DNA from 2 places in the Luteimonas pelagia genome. Region 2 is predicted to be linked to the other one. Evidence: predicted binding sites of a transcription regulator. Region 2 holds the regulator's gene; the other holds the start of a gene.

Region 1 (9,814 bases), on a different contig from region 2:
GTGCGCGCCGAGGCCGGCGCGATCGCGCGCCTGCGCGTGGACCGGGAGGGTGCCCTCTACGCGGCGTGGGCCGACAACGCGCTCGCCGGACCGGTCGAGGTGATGCTGCATTTCAGCGAGCGGCAGAACGTCGCGGGCGCGCCGGAGCTCCCCGCGCGTGCCACGGTCCCCGCGCGCGGCTCCGCGCTCGTGTCGCGACTGGGCCTCGTGGACCCCATGCGCGACGGCGGGTTCGAACTGCGCCTGGACGTGGTGCCGGGCGACCCGCGGGCCGCGCCGGTGGACGTCGAGTACGGCATGCCGCTCGCCCTGCCGACCGCGCGGATCCACCAGGGGTTCGGCGGCGAGTTCAGCCACAACGACGCCCAGAACCGGCATGCCGTCGATTTCGACGCACCCGTCGGCACGCCGGTGCTGGCCGCGCGCGAGGGCGTGGTCATGCAGGTGGAGTCCGGGTTCGATGGCGCGGGACTCGACCGGGACGCGTACGCCGGCCGGGCGAACTTCGTCCGCGTGCTGCACGCCGACGGCACGATGGCGCTGTACGCGCACCTCAAGGAAGGCGGCGTCATGGTGCGCGTGGGCCAGGCGGTGCGCGCCGGCCAGCAGATCGGGCTGTCGGGCAATACCGGGTTCACCACCGGCCCGCATCTGCACTTCGTGGTGCAGGTCAACCGCGGGATGCGCCTGGTCTCGATTCCGTTCCGCTTCGAAGCCGACGCGCGGCAGACCCGCCTGCGCTAGCCCCGTCAGGCGGCTTCGGCGAGGGCATCCTCGGCCAGCGCCCGCCAGCGCGGCAGGCGGTCATGGACGCCGGCCGCCTTGAGGTACTCCTCGTCGAGCGGCGTGCCACCGACCAGCGCCGACGCCACGTGCACCGCACCGGCCACCCAGAACCCCGACATGCGGAGACGGCCCGGCGCGTGGTGGCTCGCCACCGCCTCCACGATCGGCATCGGCACGCCCCACAGCCCGAGCAGGTAGGCGCCGGCCTCGGCGTAATGCGGCGCGGCGGGATCCGCGCCCTTCGATCCGTCGCCCGGCGCCGCTTCGATGCCCGGCAGCAGCAGGCCGATCTCGCACAGCAGGCCCGCGGTGGCGGCGAGTTCCGCGCTGGGCCCGGCGAGGATCTGGCCGGCCAGGCGCGACGTGAGCATCGCGCGCGCCTGCATCGCCTCGCGGTCCACCCCGCCGGCGCGCTGCTTGGAGAACACCTCGGCCGCCAGCACCAGGCGCTTGATCGCCTGGAACCCGAGCCGGACGACCGCGGAGCGGATATCGGTGACGACGCGCCCGGCGGAGAAGTACGCCGAATTGCACAGGCGCAGGACCTTCGCCACCGTGGCCGGGTCCTGGCTCAGCAGTTCGGCCACGTCGGCCGTGTCCGTGTCGCGGTCCTGCAGCAGCTGGCACAGGTCGATGTACAGGTGCGGCGGCGTGGGCAGCGACTCGACCCCGCCGATGGCCTGTTTCAGGTGAGGGCTGTCGAGCAGCTCGCGCAGTTCCACGACGCTTTCGACCGCCTCGATCAGTTCGCCCGGCTCCAGTGGCCGACGCAGGAGCCGATGGGCGCTCTCCAGGCCCTGCTGGGCGTCGCCGTCGGCGTCGCCGTCCAGCAGCAGGATCCGGACCGCGCCGGGGCAGAGCTCGCGCATGCGCGCCAGCAGGCCCGCGCCGGGCATGTCGTTGGCGGCCGAGCCGGCGACCACGACGTCCACCGCGCGGTCCGCGGGCACGGCGAGCGCCGCCGTCGCGTCATCGCACCAGGCGACCTCCCACTCGAGGTCGAAGTCCCGGAGCGCCTGCTCGAAATCGGCGCGCGCCGCGCCCTTCTCTCCTGCGATGACGATATACACCCGGGCTCCCTGTGCTGGCTGGACGCAGCCGTTAACGGCCGTGGCGGACGGGACTTGAGGCCGGGCAGCCCGTCCCGGCATCGGCGCCGCGGGCCGGTATAATCGCGCCCCTCCCCGCACCGCCCCCGCGCCGCCCGCGCGCCTTCGCCATGTCCGACGTCGCCCGCGAGGCCGCGCGCCGCCGCACCTTCGCCATCATTTCCCATCCCGACGCGGGCAAGACCACGCTGACGGAAAAGCTGCTGCTGTTCGGCGGCGCGATCCAGATGGCCGGCAGCGTCAAGGGCCGCAAGGCGGCGCGCCACGCGACGTCCGACTGGATGGCGCTGGAGAAGGAGCGCGGCATTTCGGTGACCTCCTCGGTGATGCAGTTCCCGTACGGCGGGCGCATCGTCAACCTGCTCGACACGCCCGGCCACGCCGACTTCGGCGAGGACACCTACCGCGTGCTGACGGCCGTGGATTCGGCGCTGATGGTCATCGACGTGGCCAAGGGCGTCGAGGAGCGCACCATCAAGCTGATGGAGGTCTGCCGGCTGCGCGACACGCCGATCATGACCTTCATCAACAAGCTCGACCGCGAGGGACGCGAACCCATCGAGCTGCTGGACGAGGTCGAGTCCGTGCTCGGCATCCAGTGCGCGCCCGTGACCTGGCCCATCGGCATGGGCAAGCGGCTGAAGGGCGTCGTGCACCTGGTCAGCGGCGAGGTCCACCTGTACGAACAGGGCCGGAACTTCACCCGCCAGGATTCGACCATCTTCCCGTCGATCGACGACCCGGGCGTCGCCGCGGCGATCGGCGCGGACATGCTGGCCGAACTTCGGGACGAGCTGGAGCTCGTCCAGGGCGCGAGCCACCCGTTCGACAAGGACGCCTACCTGCGCGGCGAACAGACGCCGGTGTTCTTCGGCTCGGCCGTCAACAACTTCGGCGTGCAGCCGCTGCTCGACTTCTTCGTCGCGCACGCGCCTTCGCCGCAGCCGCATGAGACGGCGACCCGCGAGGTCGCGCCCCAGGAACCCGCGCTGTCCGGCTTCGTGTTCAAGATCCAGGCCAACATGGATCCGCAGCATCGTGATCGCGTGGCATTCATGCGCGTGTGCTCGGGCCGGTTCACCGCCGGCATGAAGGCCTTCCACGTGCGCACCGGCAAGGACGTGAAGCTGGCCAACGCATTGACGTTCATGGCCTCGGACCGCGAGATCGCGCAGGACGCCTGGCCGGGCGACGTCATCGGCATACACAACCACGGCACGATCTCCATCGGCGACAGCTTCAGCGAGGGCGAGGCGCTGCACTTCACCGGCATCCCCAACTTCGCGCCGGAACTGTTCCGCCGCGCGCGCCTGCGCGACCCGCTCAAGCTCAAGCAGCTGCAGAAGGGCCTGGCGCAGCTGTCGGAGGAAGGCGCGACGCAGTTCTTCCGGCCGATGATGAGCAACGACCTGATCCTGGGCGCTGTCGGCATGCTGCAGTTCGACGTGGTCGCCTACCGGCTCAAGGACGAGTACGGCGTGGAGGCGTCGTTCGAGCCGGTGCAGGTCGCGACGGCCCGTTGGGTGAAAGGCGGCGATGCGCGCAAGCGGGAGGAGTTCCGGGACAAGAACGCGATGAACCTCGCGCTCGATGCCGCGGGGCAGCTCGTCTACCTGGCGCCCACCCGGGTCAACCTGCAGCTGGCGCAGGAGCGCTGGCCCGACCTGCGCTTCGAGGCCACGCGCGAGCATGCCCAGGCACTGATGGACGCCTGAGGCCGCCCGGCGCGGCCATCCGGCTCAGCTCGCGATGTAGCGCTGGAGCTGCTCGATCTCGACCTGCTGGTCCTCGATCACGGCCTTGACCAGGTCGCCGATCGAGACCACGCCGACGACGGCGTCGCCCTCGCACACCGGCAGGTGGCGGATGCGCCGCTCGGTCACCAGCTGCATGCAGCGCGCATCGCTGTCCTCCGGCGCGACGCGGATGACGTCCGGGGTCATGATGTCGCGCACCGGCGTGTCCGCGGACGAGCGCCCTTCGAGCGCCACCTTGCGGGCGTAGTCCCGCTCCGAAACGACGCCGACCAGGCGTCCGCCCTCCATCACCATGACGGCGCCGATGCCCCGCTCGGCCATGAGGCGCAATGCGTCGATCACCGGCGCGTCCGGCGCGATCGCGTGGACGTCAGGCCCCTTGGCCTCGAGCAGTTGGCGGACGGTGCGCATGGTCTTCTCCTCCGACGGCGTGGAGTGGCGCCTGGTGGGCGGGCTGGCCGGAGGATACCGCCGTCCCCGGCCGCCAGGCGTCGACGAGGTACAGCGGGCGCTGCTTGGCCTCCTCGTACAGCCGGCCGAGGTACTCGCCGATCAGCCCGAGGGCGACCAGTTGCACGCCGCCCAGGAACAGGATGACCGCCATCATCGTCGGCCAGCCCGCGACCGGGTCGCCCCAGAGCAGCGCCTTGACCACGATCCAGGTGCCGTAGGCGAACGCGAGCACCGCGGTCAGCACGCCCAGGTAGGTCGCCACGCGCAATGGCGCGGTGGTGAAGCTGGTGATGCCTTCCAGCGCGAAGTTCCACAGCCGCCAGAAATTGAACTTGCTCCGGCCCGCCGCGCGCGCGTCGCGCTGGTAGGCGATCGCGGTGCGCTCGTACCCCACCCAGCCGAACAGTCCCTTCATGAAGCGGTGCCGCTCGCGCAACTGTCGCAACGCAGCGAGGGCCCGCGGGGACAGCAGCCGGAAGTCGCCGGTATCGCGCGGGATCGGCGTCTTCGACAGGCGCCCGATCACGCGGTAGAAGGCGTGCGCGGTGGCGCGCTTGAGCCAGCCCTCGCCGTCCCGCTCGATCCGCGTGCCGTGGACGTCGTCGAAGCCTTCCCGCCACTTCTCGACGAACCGGGGGATCAGTTCCGGCGGATCCTGCCCGTCGGCGTCCAGGATGATCGCCGCGCCGGCATGCACGTGGTCCAGCCCCGCCGTCAGCGCGGCCTCCTTGCCGAAGTTGCGGCTCAGCCGCAGCACCGAGACGCGCGCATCCGCCGCGGCGAACGACTCGAGCAACGGCCACGTGCCGTCCGCGCTGCCGTCGTCGACGTACAACACGGTTCCCTCGAGCCCGAAATCGCGGCGGCACGCATCCAGCGCGGCGAGGATCCGCGGGTGCACCGCCGGCAGCACGGCCTCCTCGTCGAAGGCGGCGACCACGACCGTCAGGCGGTCGTCACTGGCGTGCGCGGGGCGGTCCATGCGGGGATGGTAGCGGTCGGCGCCCTCGCGGGCACGCGTGCCCGTGCGGTCAGTCCAGGCGCTCCAGGTAGCCCGGCCCGCCGATCTGCCGCATCTGCCGCTGGATCTGGGCCGTCCTGCGCCGGACGTAGGGGCCCGGGTTGGCCGCGCTGTAGCGCCGCGGGCTCGGCAGCACGGCCGCGAGGCGGGCCGCCTCCGACGGCGCGAGGCGCGCCGCGTCCTTGCCGAAATAGCGCCGGGCCGCGGCCTGGGCGCCATAGGTGCCATCGCCGAACTCCGCGACGTTGACGTACAGCTCGATGATCCGCGACTTGCTCCAGAACGTCTCGATCAGCAACGTGTACCAGGCTTCCAGCCCCTTGCGGAACCAGCCGCCACCACTCCACAGGAACAGGTTGCGCGCGACCTGCTGGGTGAGGGTGCTGGCGCCGCGCAGCCGGCCGCCCCGCCGGTGCGTTTCGCGTGCCTTGCGGATCTGTTCGAAGTCGAAGCCGCGGTGTTCCGCGAAGCGCTGGTCCTCCGCGGCGATCACCGCGAGCAGCAGGTGCGCCGATTGCGCGTCGAGGTCGCGCCACTCGTGGCGGAGCGCGAAATCCGGCTCGCGATCCACGGTGGCCTCGATCCAGCGCGCCGCCATGTAGGCGCTCGCGGGCGGGTCGATGAACTTCAGGGCCAGCACCTGCGCGACGCTGAGCACCATGAATGCCGCCACCACGAGGAGGGGCCAGCGCCACCAGCGCCCGCGCTTCGCGGGTCGGCCGGTCGAACGGTGACGGTGCTGCATGCCAGCTGGCCTCATACTGTGGATGTTTCCCGGGGCGCGGCATGGTATCGCGCCCGGCCACGCCTTCCCGCCGGACATACGCCTTGACGACAACCCCGCTTCCCACCGATGACCGCCTCACCCGCTTCGTGCTCGACGGCGCGGGCGTCCGTGGCGTGCACGTCCGGCTGGATGGTGCATGGAGGGAGATCGAGGCGCGGGCCGACCACCCGGTCGCCGTCACCGAACTGCTGGGCGAAGCGCTGGCCGCCGCCGCGCTGCTGACCGCGCACGCCAAGATCGAGGGCCGGCTGTCGCTGCAGTTGCGCGGCAGCGGTGCCATCCGGCTGCTGTTCGCCGAATGCACGGGGGAAGGCACGGTCCGCGGCATCGCGCAGGTGGACGGCGAACCGCCGGAAGGCGGCCTCACCCGCGACCTGAGGGAACTGGGCACCGGCGCAGTGCTGGCGATCACCATCGAGAATCCTGGCGCCCCGGGCCGGGACGCCAGGCGCTACCAGGGGCTGGTGCCCATGGAGTCCGACACCCTCGCCGGCGCGCTGGAGGACTATTTCCGGCAGTCCGAGCAACTGCCCACGCGCATCCTCCTGGCCGTGGACGGCGGGCGGGTGGCGGGGCTCCTGCTCCAGCGCATCCCGGGCGAAGGCGGCCATGGCGCGCCGGGCGACGCCGACGGCTGGGCCCGTGCCTCCGCGCTGATGGAGACCCTCGGCGAGGCCGAATTGCTCGAGGTTCCCGGCCTCGAGCTTCTCAGGCGGCTGTTCCACGAGGAGGAGGTCCGGTTGCCCCCGGCGCGCCCCCTGCAGTTCGGCTGCTCCTGTTCAAGGGCCCGGGTGGCGGAGGTCCTGGCCTCGCTGGGCCAGGAGGAGGCGCTGGCGGCCGCCGCCGACGGCGTGGCCGAGATCCGCTGCGAGTTCTGCGGCGAGCGCTACCATTTCGATGCCGATGCCATCGCCGGGCTGTTCCCCGCGGGGGTGGAGGGCGCGGCACCGGACCGCCTGCAGTAGCCGTCTTCACGCGGTCGGAACGACCCGGGATGGATTGTTAAAGAACCATAAATCGACTACCATCGGATGCCCGGAACAGGGGAACGATTCCGGCACTGAAGCGGTCCATCCCAAGCCATGTCCCTGACCCTCGCGCGCGCAGCGTTCGCCCTCGTCCTCGCCTTCGGCGCGGTGGCCGGCGCACGTGCGCAGGATGCCGCCGACGCGACCGCGTTGCCGATCTGGCACCAGGACCGCCTGCAGGGCTTCCTCCTCCTTGAGCCGCAGAAGAACGGCGAGGCGCGATGGCAGTTCGGTCGCACGCCGGCGTCTTCGCAGTCGTCCCTCGGACTGCTCTGCGACCGTGGCATCGGCAGCTCGCTCGTCAGCCTGTCGGACTGCAGCGTCGCCACGCTCGGCGCCGGCATCTCGCGCCCGTCGGGCCGGTTCGGCCTGTCCGTGGGCGAGTCGCTCTCGCGGCTGCCCGCGTGGATGACGCCGCGCGGCGACCGCGTCGAGCAGACCGACCTGACCGTCTTCGCCGAGCGCAACGTGGGCAGCGAGGGCGTCGTCTCGATCGGCGGCACGCTCGCGCGCGCGCGCATCGTGTCGCCCGGCGAGGTGCCGATGCTCGCCGACCGGTGGAGCAGCCGGACCCTCCGCGTGGGCGGCAGCATCGGCAATTTCGGCGCGAGCATCGTCGGCCGCGTCGTCGACGTGCCAGGCCAGCCGGAAGACTGGCAGGGCTATGGCGTCGGCCTGACGTGGCGCACGCCCTGGAGCGGCAAGCTCAGCGTCGGTGCCGACAACGTCGTCACGCGCGGGCGCAATCCTTTCTCGCCGCAGGCCAATGGCGAGGAAGAAGGCGCGATCCCGTACGTCAGGTACGAACAGGATCTCTGAGCGCTGACGCTGCCGTGGCAGCCTCGTGCCGGCACGGGCGCTCCGACGCGACGCCGCGCCAAAGGCAGCAACGCGCGGGCCGCCGGACTTGATCGCCAACCTTCGTGAGTTCCGTACGCACCCCTAGAATGCGGGGATGACGGATCCTGCCCACGCCCTGGAAATCGACGCGCGCATCCGCGAGGGCGAAGCCCTGCTTGCGCGTGGCGCGATCGTCGACGCTCGGCGCGTCGCGCAGGCGCTCCTGGATGCACATCCCCGGAGTGCGCGGGTGCATCGCCTCGTGGCCCGGGTCGCGCTGCGCCGTGGCGACGCGCCAGGTGCGCTGCAGGCGATGGCACGCGCGGTCGAACTCGCGCCCGACGAGGCGGACACCCGGCTGCAGTTCGGCAGCCTCCTGGCGCATGCAGGGCGGTTCGACCTCGCGGCAAGGCACCTGTCCGCGGCCGCCACACTCGAACCCGGGAACGCGCGCGCATGGCACCTGCTGGGCCTGGCCGAACATCGCCGGGGCGAGATCCCGCGCGCGCGGGAGGCACTGGCGCGCGCGTGCGACCTCGAAGGCGACGCGGGCGCGAGCCTGCCCGCCCTCGCGCGGCTCGAATTCGACCACGGGTTTCCCGCGGATGCCCTTCCCCTCTGGCAGCGCGTGCTGGCGCGCGCACCGAACGACGTCGACGCCCGGCTGAAGACCGGCGAGTGCCTGAGCCGCCTGGGTCGCCAAGCCGAGGCGGCCGGGCTCTTCCGCGTGGGGCTGGAGGCCGCGCCAGACGATCCGGGCCTGCAACTCGCACTCGGCCAGGCGCTCGAGGACGACGGTGATCGGCAGGGTGCGTCCGGGGCCTACGAAGCCGCATTGGACCGTCGACCGGGCTGGACCTATCCCCTCGCCTGCCTGCTCGGCCTGCAGCGGGGCGACGCGACGAGCCGATGGCTCGAGGAAGCCGCGCGCCAGCTCGATGGCGATCGGCTCGACGACCATGACCGTTCGATGCTGGGCTACGCGCTGGGCCGTGCCCTCGATGCGCGTGGCGCGCACGCCGATGCGATGCGGCGATGGCGGGATGCGAACCTGGCCCGCCAGCGAATGATCGGCCCCCCGGATCCGGAGCCCCTTCGCGCGCGCGTCGAGGCGACCATCCGGCACTTCGACGCATCCTCGTTCCGCGGAACGGCGACGGGATCGCACGACCCGCGGCCTGTCTTCATCGTGGGCATGCCCCGCAGTGGCACGACGCTCACCGAGCAGATCATTGCAAGGCACCCACGCGTCCACGGCGCGGGCGAATTGCCGGACATGGAGCTGGTCGCGCGGCGGCTCCCTCCCGACCCCGCGCACGTCGATCAACCCATGCTGGCCGCGGCGGCCTCGCGCTATCTCGAGGCGTTGACGCGGAGCGCGCCGCCGGACGTGGTGCGCATCGTCGACAAGGAGCCGTTGAATTTCCTGCAGCTCGGTTGGATCGCGCGGCTCTTCCCCCATGCGCGCGTCATCTGGTGCCGCCGCGACCCCCGGGACGTGGCCATCTCGATCTATGGCGAGAACTTCGCGCTCGACGAGACGCTCGCAACCGATTTCCGTGGGTTGGGTCGCTACATCAGCCTGCAGCATCGGCTGATGCGCCATTGGCAGGCCGTGCTGCCGCTGCCGATCGTCGAGTTCCGCTATGAAGCGCTGGTCGCCGAGCCCGAGGCGCGCACGCGCGCCCTCGTCGACTTCGCCGGGCTGGACTGGGATCCGGCCTGCCTGTCCTTCCACCGCAGCACGCGCGCGGTGCAGACCCCGAGCCGGTGGCAGGTCCGGGAACCCCTGCACGCCCGCTCGGTCGGGCGCTGGCGCCACTACCGGGACGACATCGCGCCGCTCCTGGAGGCACTGGACGACGACCTGTTGGCGGAACTCAACTGAGTTCCAGGCCATCCGCCGCTGGGCCAGCGGCGAATACCCACGCGAGCAGCCCCTCGGCCTGCGACACGGGCGAGGCGCGAACACGCCAGCCCGGGCGCAGGGCGCCGACTTCGGCCGCCAGGGCCTCGACCTGTGGCGCGTCCAG
Region 2 (9,814 bases):
TGCGCTTCGCCACCAAGGCACTTCAGCCCGACTTCAAGCGGCTCGATCCGATCAAGGGCCTGGCCCGCGTCTACGGCCGCGAGGCGCTGGTCGAACTGCTGCGCTCGCTGCTGCGCGTGGGACTGGTGTGCGGCGCGGGCGCGCTGGTGATCCACCAGGGGTTCTCGACGCTCGTGGCGTTGCCGCGCATGGACCTGGCGGTGGCCACCGCCGCGAGCGCGCGCACGGTGATGATCGCGCTGCTGGCGATGGCCGGGTCGCTCGCGGTGCTCGCCGCGATCGACGTGCCCTGGCAGCACTGGAACTGGCGCAGCAAGCTGAAGATGACCAAGCAGGAGCTGCGCGACGAACTCAAGGAAACCGAGGGCAACCCGGAACTCAAGGCGCGCGTGCGCCAGGTCGCGCGCCAGATGTCGCAGCGCCGGATGATGGAGGCGGTCCCGACCGCCGACGTGATCGTCACCAACCCGACCCACTACGCGGTCGCGCTGCGCTACGACGCCGGACGCATGCGCGCGCCGACCGTCGTGGCCAAGGGCGTGGACGAACTGGCGCTGCAGATCCGCAAGGTCGGTGCCGCGCACCGCGTCGGCATCGTGGAGGCGCCGCCGCTGGCGCGCGCGCTCTACCGGCACGCACAGGTGGACCGGGAGATCCCGTCGGCGCTGTACGCGGCCGTCGCGCAGGTGCTGTCCTACATCTACCAGCTCAAGCGCTGGCATCCGTCGCGCGGGCCGATGCCCGCCCTGGGTGAACTGCCGGTCGACGCCGCGCTCGCCGACGACGTGCCGCCGGCCGGGGGCACGCCGCGATGAGCGCGCAGGGCACGCAGGCCCCGCAGGGCGGTCTGGGCGCGGTCGCCGGCGCGGTGCGCGCGGGCGCCGCCGCGCCGCTGGTCGTCCTCGCGCTGCTGGCGATGGTGGTGGTGCCGATGGCGCCGCTGGTGCTGGACGTGATGTTCACGCTCAACATCGCGCTGTCGCTGGTGGTGCTGCTGGCCGTGGTCTACGTGAAGCGCCCGCTCGACTTCTCGGTGTTCCCGTCGGTGCTGCTGATGGTGACGCTGCTGCGCCTGGCGCTGAACGTCGCCTCCACCCGCGTGGTGCTGCTGCACGGCCACGAGGGCCCGGCCGCCGCCGGGCACGTCATCGAGTCGTTCGGCCAGTTCGTGATCGGCGGCAGCTACGCGGTCGGCATCGTGGTGTTCGCGATCCTGACCGTCATCAACTTCGTGGTCGTCACCAAGGGCTCGGGGCGCATCTCGGAGGTCTCGGCGCGCTTCATCCTCGACGCCCTGCCCGGCAAGCAGATGGCGATCGACGCCGACCTCAACGCCGGCCTGCTCACCCGCGAGGACGCCAGGGCCCGCCGCGAGGAGGTGCGCGAGGAGGCGGACTTCTACGGCTCGATGGACGGCGCGAGCAAGTTCGTGCGCGGCGACGCGATCGCCGGCCTGCTGATCCTGGCCATCAACCTGGTCGGCGGCATCCTGATCGGCGTGCTCCAGCACGACATGGGCTTCGGCGAGTCCACGCAGGTCTACACCCTGCTGGCGATCGGCGACGGCCTGGTGGCGCAGCTGCCCGCGCTGCTGATCTCCACCGCGGTGGCGATGCTGGTCACCCGGGCCACGCGCTCGCAGGAGATGGGCGCGGCGGTCGGCGCGCAGGTCTTCGGCCAGCAGCGCGCGCTGGCGGTCGCCGCGGTGCTGCTGCTGGTGGTCGGCATGGTGCCGGGCATGCCCAACGTGCCGTTCCTGGCCCTCGGCGCGGTGTTCGCCTATGCCGCGTGGACGCTGCACCGGCGCGCGCAGGCGGCCGCGGCCGCCCCGGACGACGCCACGGCCGAGGCCGCGCCCGCGGCGACCGCCGAGCTGGGCTGGGACGCGCTGCAGCCGGTCGAGCCGCTCGGGCTGGAGGTCGGCTACCGGCTGATCGGCCTGGTCGACCGCAGCCAGGGCGGCGAGATGCTGGCGAGGCTCAAGGGCGTGCGCCGGAAGCTGACCCAGGACCTCGGCTTCCTGATCCCCGCGGTGCACGTCCGCGACAACCTGGAACTCGCCCCGGGCCAGTACCGCGTCCTGCTCCACGGCGTGCCCATCGCCACCGGCGAACTGCACGCCGATCGGCTGCTGGCGCTGGATCCGGGCCGCGTGTTCGGCCCGCTGGAAGGCCTGCCGGGCAAGGACCCGGCCTTCGGCCTGGACGCGGTGTGGATCGCCGCGCCGCAGCGCGCGCACGCCGAATCGCTGGGCTACACGGTGGTCGACCCCTCGACCGTGGTCGCCACCCACCTCTCCCACCTGGTACGCGAGCGCGCCAGCGAGCTGCTCGGCCACGACGAGGTCCAGCAGCTGCTGGCCAGCGTCGGCAAGGCGACGCCGAAGCTCGTCGAGGATTTGACGCCCAAGCTGCTGCCGCTGTCGGTGGTCGTGCGCGTGCTGCAGTCGCTGCTGGCCGAGCGCGTGCCGGTCCGCCAGGTGCGCCAGATCGTGGAGGCCCTGCTCGAGCACGGCGCGCACACCCAGGACCCGGCGGTGCTGACCGCGGCGGTCCGCACCGCGCTGGGCCGCTTCATCGTCCAGGACCTCAACGGCATGGACCCCGAACTGCCCGTCTACACCCTGGCGCCGGCGCTGGAACGCGTCTTGCAGGACTCGGTCGGCGGCCAGTCGGCCGCGCTGGAACCCGGGCTCGCCGAGCGGTTGCACCAGAACCTCAGCGAGTGCGTGGCGCGACAGCAGGCCAGCGGCGAACCCGCGGTGCTGCTGGTGCCGGGCCAGATCCGCGCATCGCTCGCGCGGCTGGTGCGGCACAGCGTCCCGCAACTGGCGGTGCTGGCCTACGGCGAGGTGCCGGAGGACAAGCGCCTCCGCCTGGTGGGTGCGGTGGGTTGAACCATTGAGGCGCGGCGCCGAGGGCGCACGCGCGGGAGGACGAGGCAGTGAGGATCAAGCGTTTCATCGCGCCGGACATGCGCACCGCCCTGCGGATGGTGCGCGAGGAGCAGGGGCCCGACGCGGTCATCCTGTCCAACCGGCCGACCGCCGACGGCATCGAGGTCGTCGCCGCCACCGATTACGACGAAGCCCTGGTGCAGCACGCGCTGCGCAGCGCCGTGCCCGGCATCGAACTCGCGGTCGCACCGAAGCCGGTCGCCGTCGCGCCGCCCGCGCCGGTCGCGCCCGCGGCGGCCGTGCACTCCGTGGCCGTGCAACCCGCGGCCGCGCCACCGCGGCCGACCGGCCGCGCGGAAGCGATGATCGCCGCGCTGACCGGGCAGCCCGCGCCGGCGCCGGAACCCGTCGCCACGCCGGCACCCGCGATCGCCGCCGCGCCCGTGGCGGAGGCACAGGTCCGCGACGTCGCGCCGCCGGCGCCCACGCCGGCGACCCGGGTGCAGTCCATGCCCGCGCCTGCCGCGCCTGCCGCGCCGGCCACGCCCGCACCCGCCGACATGCAGGGCCCGGCCCCGGGCGACGAATTCCGCGCCATGCTCGCGCGCATGGTCGGCGAGGGTCCCGTCGACGCGCCGGTGTCGGCGGCGCGCGTGGCGGCCACGGCCACCGCGCCGCAGGCGAACGACGAACACGCCGACAGCGACGACACGGCCCGGGCGCCGTGCGACCCGGTGGCCACGCCGGTCGAGGCGTCCGATGCACCGGTCGACGCCATCGCCGCGCCGGCCTCCGCGACGCCGGCGCTGTCGATCGTCGCCACCGAGGATCCGGCGCTGCGCGCGATGCGCGCCGAACTCGAGGCGATGCGCCACCTGATGGAACGCCAGCTCGGCGAGCTGGCGGTGGAGCGGCTGCGCGGCTCGCCCGCGCGTGCCGCCGTGCTCGACGCGCTGCAGGGCTACGGTTGCGACGAGGCGCTGTCGCAGGCCGTCGCCGGCCGGATCGATCCGCGCCTGGACGTGGACGCGGCGCGTGCCGCGATGCGCCTGGAACTGGCGCGCACGCTCACCGTGCACCGCGCCGAGCCGCTCGACGACGGCGGCGTGATCGCGCTGGTCGGTCCCACCGGCGCCGGCAAGACCACCACCGCCGCGCGCCTGGCCGCGCGCTTCGCCGAGCGCCACCGCGCCCGCGACGTGGCCCTGGTCACCACCGACGCGGCGCGCGCCGGCGCGCGCGAGCAGCTGCACGCGCACGGCCGCCGACTCGGCGTGACGGTGTGCGAGGCCGAAGGCCCGGAGGCCCTGGGCCGCACGCTCGAGCAGCTCGCCGACTACCCGCTGGTGCTGGTGGACACCGCCGGCTACGCCACGCGCGACCGCGCGCTGCTGGGCCAGGTGCTGTGGCTGCGCACCGCCCGCCGCGTGCGCAGCCTGCTGGTGCTGCCCGCCAACGGCAATCCCGCGGACCTCGGCGACATCGTCCGCCGCTACCGCCCGGCCAACCCGGAGGGCGTCGTGCTGACCAAGGTGGACGAGACCGGCCAGCTGGGCGCCGCGCTGTCGGTGCTGGTGCGCAACGACCTGTCGCTCGCCTACACCAGCGACGGCCAGGGGCCGTCCGACATCGCCGCCGCCGATCCGTCGCGGCTCGTCGACGCGATCGACGCGCTGCACCGCGCCGCCGCCAACCCGCTCGCCATCGAGGACCGCCATGCCGTCGCCTGACCACGCCCTCCCCACGCCCATCGTGGCGACGCCGCCGGCCGCCGCGGCCACCGGGTTCGTGCGCGTCATCGCCGTCACCAGCGGCAAGGGCGGCGTCGGCAAGACGTCGGTGTCGGTGAACCTCGCGCTGGCGCTGGCCAACGCCGGGCGCCGCCCGCTGCTGCTCGACACCGACCTGGGCCTGGCCAACGTCGACGTGATGCTCGGCCTGTCGCCGCGCTTCACGCTCGCCGACGTGATGGCCGGCCGCTGCGAGCTGGCCGACACGATCATGGAGGGGCCGGGCGGCCTGTTCGTGGTGCCGTCGGCCTCGGGCAAGCGGCACATGGCCGAGCTCAGCCCGCGCGAGCACGTGGGCCTGGTGCACGCGTTCTCGCAGCTCGACCTGCCGATCGACACGATGGTGGTCGACACCGCGGCGGGCATCGCCGACGGCGTGCTGACCTTCTGCCAGGCCGCGCAGGACGTGATCGTCGTGGTCTGCGACGAACCGGCCTCCGTCACCGACGCCTACGCGCTGGTCAAGGTGCTGAGCCGCGAGCGCAACGTCGCCCGCGTGCAGGTGCTGGCCAACCAGGTGGCGCATCCGGCCGAGGGCCGGCAGCTGTTCGAGAAGCTCGAGCGGGTCACCTCGCGATTCCTCGACGTGACCCTCTCGTACCTGGGAGCGATCCCGCGCGACGAATGGCTGCGCCGCGCCATCCAGCGCCAGGAGGCGGTGGTGGAGGCGTTCCCCTCCAGCCCGTCGGCGCTGGCCTTCCGCGACATCGCGCGCCGCGCCGCGCAGTGGCAGGCGCCGAGCGGACCGCGCGGGCACGTCGAATTCTTCCTCGAGCGGATGGTGGCGACGCCACCCAGGAGCGCCGTCGCATGAACCAGGCCGCCGCCCTCTACCGCGCCGGGCACGCGAGCGACGCCGCGCGGATCGTCGAGGCGCACGCAGAACTGGTGCGCCGCATCGCCCACCACCTCGCCGCGCGCCTGCCCGCCAGCGTGGAGGTCGACGACCTCGTGCAGGCCGGGATGCTCGGCCTGCTCGAGGCGGCGCGCAACTTCCAGTCCGACCAGGGCGCGAGCTTCGAGACCTATGCCTCGATCCGCATCCGCGGGGCGATGATCGACGAGATCCGCCGCGGCGACTGGGTGCCGCGCTCGGTGCATCGCAAGTACCGAGACGTCGTCGCGGCGACACGCGCGGTGGAACAGCGCGAGGGCCGCGCGGCCACGGCCACGGAGATCGCGGCGGAGCTGGGCGTGCCGCTGCCCGAGTACCACGCGATGCTCGAAGACGCCGCGCGCGGCCAGCTGCTCAGCCTGGAGGAGCACGCCGAGCACCACGACGGCGAGCCGCGCCTGTCCTCCGGGCCCGATGCCACCCCGGCGCGCGCGTTCGAGGACGTCGCCTTCCGCGGCGCGCTGGGCGACGCCATCGGCCAGCTGCCCGAGCGCGAGCAGCTCGTCCTCTCGCTCTATTACGAGCAGGAACTGAACCTGCGCGAGATCGGCGCGGTGCTGGAGGTCAGCGAATCGCGCGTCTGCCAGATCCACGGCCAGGCGATGCTGCGGCTGCGCGCGCGCCTGGGCGAATGGCGCGGCGGCGACGACGCCTGACCGCCGACCCTCAAGACATCCGCCCGCCGGCCGATAAGGCCAGCGAAAGCCCCACCCGAGCGACCACCACGCCCATGGACAAGACCATCCGCATCCTGATCGTCGACGACTTCTCGACGATGCGCCGCATCGTCAAGAACCTGCTCAACGACCTGGGGTTCTTCAACACGGCCGAGGCCGACGACGGCGCCAGCGCGCTGGCCGAGCTGCACAAGGGCCCGTACGACCTGGTCATCACCGACTGGAACATGCCCGGCATGCCGGGCATCGACCTGCTCAAGGCGATCCGCGCCGACGCGTCGCTGGCGAAGATCCCGGTGCTGATGGTCACCGCCGAGGCCAAGCGCGAGCAGATCATCGAGGCCGCGCAGTCCGGCGTGAACGGCTACGTCATCAAGCCGTTCACCGCCGCCACGCTCAACGACAAGCTGGACAAGATCTTCGAGCGGCTGGGGCAGGCGGCGTGATCCGTCCCGCGGACCCGGTGCGCGACCAGGTGTTGCGCCGCATGCGCGCGGCGCTGTGGGCGATCGAGCATGGCGACGAGGCCGGCTGGCGCGCGCAGATCGACGCGCTGATCGAATGGCGCAGCCAGCCGCTGGTGCAGGGCCTCGTGCGCCTGGCGCGCGAGGTGGGCCACGCGCTGGGCGACGGGGAGACCGGTGCGGATTCGCTGGCCGAGGCCTGCACCCGGCTGGAACACGTCGTGCGCCTGGGCGAGGATGCCAGCCACTCGACGCTGGACATGATCGAGCAGTGCCGCGGCGTGCTGGCGGGCCTGCCGGCGCTCGACGGGGCCGGTCGCGCCGAGGCCATCGCCACCCTGCGCACTAACCTGTCGGAGATGACCGCCGCGCAGGGCGTGCAGGACCTCACCGGGCAGATCATCCTGCGCGTGGTCGACCTGGTGCGCTGCGTGCACGCGGGCCTGGGCGGCGCGCAGCCGGACGAGCGCCCGCTGCAGCTGTCGCCCGCGCACGGCCACGGCCCGGCGGTGGCCGGCGTGGACGCCGCGCCCGCGACGCAGGACGACGCCAACCAGCTGCTGTCCTCGCTGGGGCTGTAGCCATGGCCGCCGTCACGTCGGAGATCTGCGCCGACTTCCTGGTCGAGGCGCGCGAGATCGTCGACCGCCTCGGCGGCGAGATGGTCACGCTGGAGAACGATCCCGACGACCGCGAGGGCCTCAACGCGGTGTTCCGCGGGTTCCACACGGTCAAGGGTGGCGCCGGGTTCCTGGATCTCGGCGCGATGGTGGTGCTGTGCCACGCGGTCGAGGAGCGGTTGGGCGCCGCGCGCCAGGGCTGCGCGCTCGACGCCGCGGCCTTCGACGCGACCCAGCAGGCGATCGACCTGCTCGCGGACATGCTCGACGCGGTGGCGGCCGGCGAGCCGCCGGTGCCGCCGCCGCAGCCGGTGCTCGACGCGCTCCGCCTCCCCGAGGCCCCGACCGCCGCGCCGGTACGCGCCGCGTCCACGCCGGCCGCCACGGCGCTGCCGGAGGGCGACCTCGACGACCTGGATTTCGAAGCGCTGCTCGACAGCCTGCACGGCGACGGCGGCGCGCCGGGTGCCGCGGCACCCGCCGTCCCGCCCGCGCCCGCGCCGGCCCCGAAGCCGGCCCCCAAGCCGGCGCCGGCCCCGCCGAAGCGCGCGTCGCGGCCGGTCGCCGTGGCCGAGCCGGAGACCACCGTGCGCGTGGACGTGCGCCGGCTCGACACGATGATCAACCTGGTCGGCGAACTGGTGCTGGCGCGCAACCGGATCAAGACCCTGCGCCCGCGGCTGGGCGACGAGGACCTCGACCGCGCGGTCGCCGCGCTGGACGCGGCCACCTCGCGCCTGCAGTCGGCGGTGATGACCGCGCGCATGCAGCCGGTCGGCCGCGTGTTCGCGCGCTTCCCCAAGCTGGCCCGCGACGTCGCGCGGCAGCTGGACAAGACGGTGGAACTGGAGGTCGTCGGCGCGGAGACCGAACTGGACCGCAACCTCGTCGAGGCGCTCGCCGACCCGCTCGTGCACCTGGTGCGCAACGCCATCGACCACGGCATCGAACCGCCCGCGCAGCGCGTGGCCGCCGGCAAGCCCGAATGCGGCCATGTCCGCCTGTCGGCGCAGCAGGAGGGCGACCACGTCGCCATCGAGGTGCGCGACGACGGCGGCGGCATCGACCCGGAGAAGATCCGCCGCAGCGCGATCGGCAAGGGCCTGATCGAACCCGACGCGGCGGCGCGGCTCACGCCGGACGAGTGCCTGCAGCTGATCTTCCTCGCCGGCTTCTCCACCCGCGACCAGGTCAGCGACCTGTCAGGGCGTGGCGTCGGCATGGACGTGGTGCAGTCGAAGATCCGCGAGCTCAGCGGGCAGGTGCAGATCCACTCCGAGGTCGGCCACGGCACGCGCTTCGCGATCCGGGTCCCGCTCACCCTCGCGATCCTGCCCACGCTGCTGGTGGAACTGGACGGCGACGTGTACGCGCTGCCGCTGGTGCGGGTGGTCGAGGTGCTGGCGCAGGATCCGCGCGCGATGCGCGCCGCGACCCTGCAGGTGGACGGCCAGCCCGTGCTCGACCTGCGCGAGGCGCCCGTGCCGCTGCTGTCGCTGCGCGCCTGGCTCGGCCTGCCCGAGCGCCCGCTGTCCGAGCAGACCTGCGTGGTCCTGCAGGCCGGCGAGCAGCGCTACTGCCTGGCGGTGGACCGCGTGCGGGGGCGCGAGGAAGTCGTGATCAAGGCCCTGCCGCGCACGCTGCGCGGCCTGCCCGGCTACGCCGGCGCGAGCCTGGTCGGCGACGGGCGCATGGCCCTGATCCTCGACGTCGACGCGCTGCTGCGCACCGGTCTGCGCGGCTCAAGTCCGCCGCCCGCGAACCGTTAACGACGGCAATGGACAGGCTCAGCGTCATCGGCGTCGTGCTCGCGGTCGGCGCGCTCATCGGCGGCAGCGTGCTCAAGGGCGCGGGCCTTGCGAGCCTCTGGTCGCCGGCCGCGTTCGTCATCGTCATCGTGGGCACGATCGCGGCGATCCTGGTGCAGACGCCGATGGCGACCTTCCGCCGCGCGCTGCAGATCGTGCGCTGGGTGTTCCAGCCGCCGTCGAGCGACGGGGCCGCGCTGGTGGCGCAACTGGTCGAGTGGAGCACGATGGCACGCAAGCAGGGCCTGCTCGCCCTCGAGGCGCAGGTGCAGCAGCAGACCGACCCCTTCCTGAAGAAGGGCCTGCAGATGGTGGTCGACGGCGTGGAGCCCGAAGCCATCCGCCAGATGCTCGACATCGAACTGCACGGCCAGGGGCAGCGCGACCTCGCCGCGGCCAAGGTGTTCGAGGGCATGGGCATCTACGCGCCGACGCTGGGCATCATCGGCGCGGTGCTCGGCCTGATCGCGGTGATGAAGAACCTCGCCGACCCGAGCAAGCTCGGCCAGGGCATCGCCGCGGCGTTCACCGCGACCATCTACGGCATCGGCGCGGCCAACCTGGCGCTGCTGCCGATGGCATCCAAGCTCAAGGGCCACGTCAACGCGCAGACGCAGTCGCGGGAAATGATCGTCGAGGGCCTGATCGCGATCGCGCAGGGCGA

Evidence for each region. The regulator FliA, encoded in region 2, starts transcription of late flagellar genes. The targets are predictions, from matches to a motif close to TAAAGTTTNNCNNNCNNNGGCCGATAA.
Region 1: a site for FliA is predicted at 1,888-1,914, ahead of ACYU7H_RS03325 (HDOD domain-containing protein). Genes of this name have one in related genera too.

Annotation. Positions count from the first base shown of each region.
Region 1 is NZ_BAAHCG010000001.1:708,550-718,363, forward strand. Features, by position in the region: gene ACYU7H_RS03320 (peptidoglycan DD-metalloendopeptidase family protein) at 1-744, shown strand, start outside; gene ACYU7H_RS03325 (HDOD domain-containing protein) at 750-1,856, opposite strand; gene ACYU7H_RS03330 (peptide chain release factor 3) at 2,006-3,610, shown strand; gene ACYU7H_RS03335 (CBS domain-containing protein) at 3,635-4,063, opposite strand; gene ACYU7H_RS03340 (glycosyltransferase family 2 protein) at 4,023-5,087, opposite strand; gene mtgA (monofunctional biosynthetic peptidoglycan transglycosylase) at 5,137-5,886, opposite strand; gene hslO (Hsp33 family molecular chaperone HslO) at 5,955-6,878, shown strand; gene ACYU7H_RS03355 (XOO1806 family protein) at 6,996-7,760, shown strand; gene ACYU7H_RS03360 (tetratricopeptide repeat-containing sulfotransferase family protein) at 7,897-9,669, shown strand; gene ACYU7H_RS03365 (class I SAM-dependent methyltransferase) at 9,662-9,814, opposite strand, start outside.
Region 2 is NZ_BAAHCG010000003.1:275,009-284,822, forward strand. Features, by position in the region: gene flhB (flagellar biosynthesis protein FlhB) at 1-815, shown strand, start outside; gene flhA (flagellar biosynthesis protein FlhA) at 812-2,896, shown strand; gene flhF (flagellar biosynthesis protein FlhF) at 2,944-4,626, shown strand; gene ACYU7H_RS10240 (MinD/ParA family protein) at 4,613-5,500, shown strand; gene ACYU7H_RS10245 (RNA polymerase sigma factor FliA) at 5,497-6,237, shown strand; gene cheY (chemotaxis response regulator CheY) at 6,312-6,704, shown strand; gene ACYU7H_RS10255 (protein phosphatase CheZ) at 6,701-7,303, shown strand; gene ACYU7H_RS10260 (chemotaxis protein CheA) at 7,306-9,111, shown strand; gene ACYU7H_RS10265 (flagellar motor protein) at 9,120-9,814, shown strand, end outside.